DNA from 2 places in the Colwellia sp. BRX10-4 genome. Region 2 is predicted to be linked to the other one. Evidence: riboswitches for the same ligand, from Rfam matches in the RefSeq annotation. Region 2 holds a riboswitch; the other holds the start of a gene.
The links. A riboswitch is a leader RNA that binds a small molecule or an ion and turns the genes downstream of it on or off. The one in region 2 is predicted to bind lysine.

Region 1 (3,424 bases), on a different contig from region 2:
TTAGAAATGACAAACAAAGTTGTTGTTATTTATTCTGGTGGCATGGACTCATTCACTGTTCTTAATCGCGCCTTGCATGATGGCAAAGAAGTGTTCGCATTAACTTTTGATTACGGACAGCGTCATGTCAAAGAAATTGAATTTGCCAGTACGGTTTGTCAATCACTTGATGTAAACCATAAAATTATCGATATATCATCTATTAATCAATTACTTGCTGGTTCATCATTAACTGATAATATTGATATTCCTGAAGGTCATTACGAAGCTGAAAGTATGAAATCAACGGTTGTTCCTAATCGTAACATGATTTTGTTATCACTTGCGGTCGGTTATGCCGTTTCAGTGGGTGCTAGCCAAGTTTATTACGGCGCACATTCAGGGGATCATGCAATATATCCTGATTGTCGTCCCGAATTTGTAATGAAAATGAATGAGGTGTGTAAAATAGCTAACTACGAGTCAGTAGAAATATTTAGCCCTTATTTAACGGTTACTAAAAGTGATATTTTAACCGATGGATTAAGAATGGGCTTAAGCTATAATAATACTTGGACATGTTATAACGGCCGTGAAAAAGCCTGTGGAAAATGTGGTGCCTGCCAAGAGCGTTTAGAAGCTTTTAGTGATAATAATGTTACCGATCCGTTAAGTTACGAATCGTGATAAATAAAAGATAAAACACGACAAGGTGTTTTATCTTTTTTCGTTACTGACCAAAGAAAGAATATGCTTAAAGCTTATGAAAATAAGGCATTGTGTAGCTTTTCAACGGTCTCATTTGCTTGTTTCTCATCGACTAAGAAACATAAGTTATGTTCACTGGCGCCATGACAAATCATCCGTACGTTTATCCCTGAGATAGTTTCAAAAATACTGGTACCGACGCCATTACTGCGATGCATTTTATTTCCTATAACCGCTATTAACGATAAACCGTGCTCTACGGTCACTTCACAAAGTTGCTCTAATTCTTCAACAACGGTTGAGTTTAAAAGCGCTTGTGTTGAACCCGTTGGATTATCAAAGGTTAGCGCAACACTGATTTCACTGGTGGTAATTAGATCAACACTCAGTTCATGTTTGGCTAAAATACCAAAGACTTGCGCAAGAAAACCACTAGCATGTAGCATGGCTGGACTCTTTACCGTTACTAATGTTTGCTCTCTACGTAAGGCAATTGAGCGATATATTGGGCTTGATTCAACAAACTGTTGAATGCGTGTGCCGCCCTTCTCTGGTTCCTTACTTGAACCAACAAAAACCGGAATATTCTTTCTCATCGCGGGAATAAGTGTTGCCGGATGAAGAATTTTTGCACCAAAGGTCGCCATTTCAGCCGCTTCACCAAAACTGATTTCTTTAATAGCACGAGCATGCTCAGTAATACGTGGGTCTGTGGTAAAAATACCGACGACATCAGTCCAAATAGAAAGATTATCGGCATGTAACGCTTCGGCTAAAAGTGCCGCACTGTAATCAGAACCGCCACGGCCTAGGGTTGTCGTATGACCGTCTTCGTCTTGACCAATGAAGCCTTGGGTAACGATAACTTTATCAACCAGCAAAGGCGTAAGAAGTTGCTGTGCATTATTAGCGAGCAACTCAAGGTTAACAACGGCTTTACCGTATAATGCGTTGGTTTTCATGACTTGGCGAACATCAAACATTTCGCCATTAACACCAACAGATTTAAGGACTTGTGCAAAGATACATGAACTCATTTGTTCACCAAATGACAAAATTGCATCGGCTATGCGTGGGCAATAGTTAAGTGATTGCGCGTTAGAAAACTCGCTTAACTCATTTAGCAGTTGATCAATTTGAAAGTTTAGCTGTGTTTCTTCAGCTAAATGTTGGGTAATATTAAATTGGATAGCGCGAATACTGCTAACGATTGCTAATTGTTCATGCTGAGATACATCTTTTTGACTTAAACGAACCAGTAAATTAGTAACGCCTGAACTTGCAGATACGACAACAACTTTATTACTTGCATCGTTTTTAATGATCTGAGCGCATCGCAACATCGCTTGATGATCAGCTAGACTTGTGCCGCCAAATTTTGCAACGGTAAAAGGTAATAATGACATCTAAGGTCTCCCTAATTAAGCCCCCAGTAATAATTATAGGGTAACTTTATAAACTTCAAGGAAGAGCATGGCTGAATTAAGAAGTGTTCTTGGTAAGATAAACTAAACTTTTCAGCCAGAAGCTCTCCACCATAATCTAATTAGCACTTAATATACTAACTAGAGGTGACAATCCTAGGGATTCAGCCCTAGTAACCGAATAAATAACGCCACTCGCTAATTACTCTCGGCAATAGTCTCCCTCAATAACAGTCAAAAGAATGGTGGTTCTTCGTGTTATCTACTTAGCTAATGCTCCTCTTCTGGTTGATTATTAAAAACATACAATTTGAGTATTTATTCTAACAACCGACAAGCGGATTAAATCCTATCTGTAATAATAAATCAACAGGCTAAGTCGATCTTTTTTAGAAATAATAGCTTAATAGCATTGCCCGAAGTTCAGCTGAAGCTTGGCTAGACTTTTATACAAAAATTAACGGTTGCTGCAGCGCATTAATTTTATACCACCGACATCCGTTGAAAAGCCAAGATTTTTATAAAAGCTTTCCAGTTCAGGTAAGCAATATAATTCAAAATATTTTACCTTGACTAATTCATCATGGTTTTTAACCAGGCTTATCAATCGCTGACCGGTACCATTACCGCGATGAGAGACGCTTACAATCACATCAAAGATGATTGCTTTGTAGATAAAGTCGCTGAGAATTCGCGTAAAACCAATGAGCTTATTGTCTTCATCGAGAATACCAATACAAATTTGAGAACCACGAATACAATTTTGAGTGTCTTCGAGTGAGCGTTCTTTACCCCACCATACACTTTTATAAAGTTGGTGAACTTGCTTTATATGGTCATCAGAAAAGCTGTAAATTATGGTCATCTTTAATTTTTAAACCCAATATTCACTGACCTATTAACAGACAGTAATTAGCCAGCAACATTATTTAATAAGGGTAACACCCGCAACTTCTACCACTGTTTTTGCATCAGCACGTTCAATAACTTTTAATAGTGTTGTTTGAATAGTTTCATCTTTTCTCGCATCAACTTTACTGGTAAATTTTTGCTCTTGTGGAGCATCACCTTCAGCGGCAATAAAACCAACCACAACTTCAGTAGCACAATCAGCTGACTGACCAAAATAAGCTAATGAAATTTGTGGGTAGCCTTGAAATCCTTTCTTAACTCTTTTATCAATACGTTTAGTCGATTTGTCTAAGTTCATAATAATTATCCAAAAAATAACGCAATATTAGCGCGAATAAAACAATAGTTATCTAAAATCATAAATGATTTATCAATATAAGCTAAACCCTACAACATATGCT
Region 2 (3,424 bases):
AAACCGTGCGTTTTCGCCCACGTCCCTGAAACCGGACGTGTTCCAGGCACCACTACAGCACGTTCAGGAATATCAGCACCTTTTTCAAGCATCACTTCATTCACACAATCGTAAACAGGCACTGACGCTGAAAGTGAGACACCTGGCGCTAAAACAGCCCCTTTTTTAACAACAATACCTTCGACAATGACCACACCAGCACTTAGAAAGGCACCATCTTCGATAATAACAGGGCTTGCACCAACCGGTTCTAAAACACCACCAATTTGAACAGCGGCAGAAACATGAACATTTTTACCTATTTGGGCGCACGAGCCAATTAATGCATGGCTATCAATCATAGTACCTGTATCAACAAAAGCCCCAACATTAATGTAAGCGGGTGGCATAATAATGACACCAGGCGCAACATGCGCACCACGGCGAACTGAAGAACCACCCGGTACTAATCGCACTTTATCGTCAGCGGTAAACTCACGCGCAGGTAAATTATGTTTATCGACAAACCCCTTATAAATGCCATCAAAAGCAATGTTTTCGCCCGCTTTAAATGCTGATAATATAGCTTCTTTTACGGCTACATTGGCCTGCCAATTTCCTGCTTTATCTTGATTTGCCGCACGAACAGTACCTGCTTCTAATTGTGTTAATGTTTCTTGCCAATTCATTTTAAATTCTCATGTTAATACTTAAAGGGATCACTTAGCTTGAGTTTCAAGCCATTGATTAATTAATTTATCTGATGCTAACAGCGAGTTGCAGTCGTTAAGTTCTAAATGGGTTAACGGCGCACGTAAAAAGGGAGTGTTTATCATTTTATTTTGGTGCATTAATACTTTTACAGGTATGGGACTTGCCACCTTAAAAAGCTCATCGACCGCATTTTGCCACAGTGGAAATAAACCTTGAGTCTCACCAGCTAGTGATAGCTCGACGTATTGATGAGTTGCTGCCGGCCAGACATTACTACAAACCGAAACTAACCCTTTTACACCTGCTTGTGCTAAGTAAGGCATCATGGCGTCTTCACCACTATATAGGGCAATATCTGGACAATACTGGCGATAGGCGAGTACCTGATTTAAATCGCCACTGGCTTCTTTTAACGCCCAACAATGCTGATGATTTTGCACCGTCTGTAAAGTTTCAATAGCAATAGAAACACCGCTACGAGAGGGGACGTTATATAACATACAGGGGAAATTGGCGGCATCAAGTAAAGCACTAAACCATTGCGTTTGACCTATCACACCCGGCTTTGCGTAAATGGGACTACCAAGTAAGTAGGCTGAAATAGGTAATTTATTACAAGCTGTTATCCAATTAATTTGCTCGGTTAACTGATAACCGCCAACAGCCACCATTAAAGGTGCGCTGAGTGATAATTGGCAAACAAATTCAACAATTTTAACTTGCTCTTGCGATGTTAAGGCCAGGCCCTCTCCTGTACTACCTAGCAAGACAATACCATTACCGGCGTCAGACTGACTAATAGCTAATTGTTTGAGGCTTGGAAAATCGATTTGACCATCATCAAGTAATGGCGTAATTAATGCGGTCCATAAAATAGTATGATGAGGCGTTGGGTTAGCTGTTAAGCTAATTTTTTTTGATAGTTTTATTTGATTCATTTCTCTCGAACTCTGTTCGTTCGGAGAACTTTTAGGCGTTTGTAATAACCAAGATAACAATCACTTATGTGAAGAGCATTAGGCTTTACAAAGGCCAGAAGCTCCCCACCAAGTTGGTGACAATTGTTAGGATTCAACCCAAACAACCGATAAGTAAATTATCAAAAAATTACTTACCTCGGCATTAATCCCCCTCGTTACCAATCATTAGAGCTTGATCTCTTTATGATAACTACCTGGTTAATGCTCCTCTTCTGGCCCTTTATCATAAGTTTCGCTTGTTTGAAAAAACAAAACTTTATTGAATTCAGGGCAACAACATTAGAACATTTATTCTAATGTTGAGTCAATAGTGCTCTAAATGAAGATAATACGGATATATTATATCTTATGAAACAATAATCGCTTGTTCAATTTGTGCCAAGCGGTCCTGCCCCCAACAAATAACATTTTGAAATCGAAAACAAGGCGCTCCCCATAACCCCATGCCATCTAAAGTACTTTGGTTGGTATCAGACCATTGTTGCCAGTCATGTTCATTATTATATTCTAACGCTTGTAGATAATTGATTTTATGCTGCTGACATAAAGATTCGATTACCGATTTATTTGATAAGTCTAAACCGTCAACATAAATGGCCTTAAACGCAGACTTAATAAAATCGAGTTCTTTATTTTGTTGTTCTGCATACGAAAAAATTTGAAAAGCATTAAAAATACCTTGCCCTAAAGGATCTGCAATACCGGTAAAAGGAATATTAAGTTTTTTGGCTTCACGACTGGCATCAAAAACAGCATAACGTTCTTTATTTTCTGTCGTGGTTAACCCCCGCATAATCAAAGGTAATAACGGCTTTATCTTTAAAGGGATCTGATAATGCTGACTTAACTTTTCTGCTTGTAATAAACCAATGTAAGAATAAGGGCTTCGTAATGAAATAAATGCTTCTAATATTTTCGTGTCAGCGATGTCAGCGATGTCAGCTGCATTATCTTTCACTTGTTGCTCAGCAAAGACTAATTTATTTTTTTGATAAACAGCAACACTGTCATCTTTTGCTAAACCAAAGTCAGCCAAACGTTTTTCTAGATGTTCAAGCCTATCAATACCAACAAACCATTGCCCCGCAATAAAAATAGACGAAGGTAAGTAATGCCCTTGTTTAACTAAACGTATTAAATTTTTAATTTGATAATTTATTACCGGTGTAGAAGCATGATAGTAGTAATCAAAATCATTCGACCAAGTCTGTTGAAAGAGTTGCCAAGCATTATCGAGTGTTTTAGGTCGCAACTGCCACATTTGCTGACCAGTAAAGAGTGATTCTTGAGTCGGTCGTTGCGTTATTTTTTTCAATTGATATTGATCAGCAATAAAGTTGGCATCTTTTATTGCCCAAGTGCGCATTAATTTGGGATCGATAGTTACCCCTGGAACACTTTCATAGACTAAGAACAATTTAAATTGAATATTGAAACGTTGCTCTAGTTCTGGTAACACTTGAATCAGCATAAAGCTATAAGGGTCATTAAGTGCTAAGTAAACTTCAGCGACAGGTGTTTTTCTAAACCAGTTAGGGACGGTAAAATAGCGAAATTTTAATAACCATGCACGCTTATCACTGCGTATTAGTTTCACTTTAAACCAAGTAAAAAATTTAGTAAAAATAACCCACTCCCTGAATTTTATATGGTGATTTGCAAATTTATTATTCGCCTTTCTGACATGATAATAATATTCACGTAGAATAGCGGCTATTATAAACATATCTTTTCGTTAAGCGTATAAAATA

Region 1: linked by a shared signal. The riboswitch ahead of lysC (lysine-sensitive aspartokinase 3) and the one ahead of dapA (4-hydroxy-tetrahydrodipicolinate synthase) in region 2 are both predicted to bind lysine.

What each region holds. Positions count from the first base shown of each region.
Region 1 covers NZ_JACGVZ010000013.1:25,547-28,970, forward strand. Annotated here, with positions in the region: gene queC (7-cyano-7-deazaguanine synthase QueC) at 7-666, shown strand; gene lysC (lysine-sensitive aspartokinase 3) at 741-2,093, opposite strand; lysine riboswitch at 2,205-2,403, opposite strand; gene H4J67_RS11535 (GNAT family N-acetyltransferase) at 2,569-2,976, opposite strand; gene H4J67_RS11540 (hypothetical protein) at 3,037-3,321, opposite strand.
Region 2 covers NZ_JACGVZ010000007.1:82,782-86,205, reverse strand. Annotated here, with positions in the region: gene H4J67_RS08035 (2,3,4,5-tetrahydropyridine-2,6-dicarboxylate N-succinyltransferase) at 1-668, opposite strand, end outside; gene dapA (4-hydroxy-tetrahydrodipicolinate synthase) at 699-1,631, opposite strand; lysine riboswitch at 1,722-1,893, opposite strand; gene H4J67_RS08025 (DsbA family protein) at 2,020-3,270, opposite strand.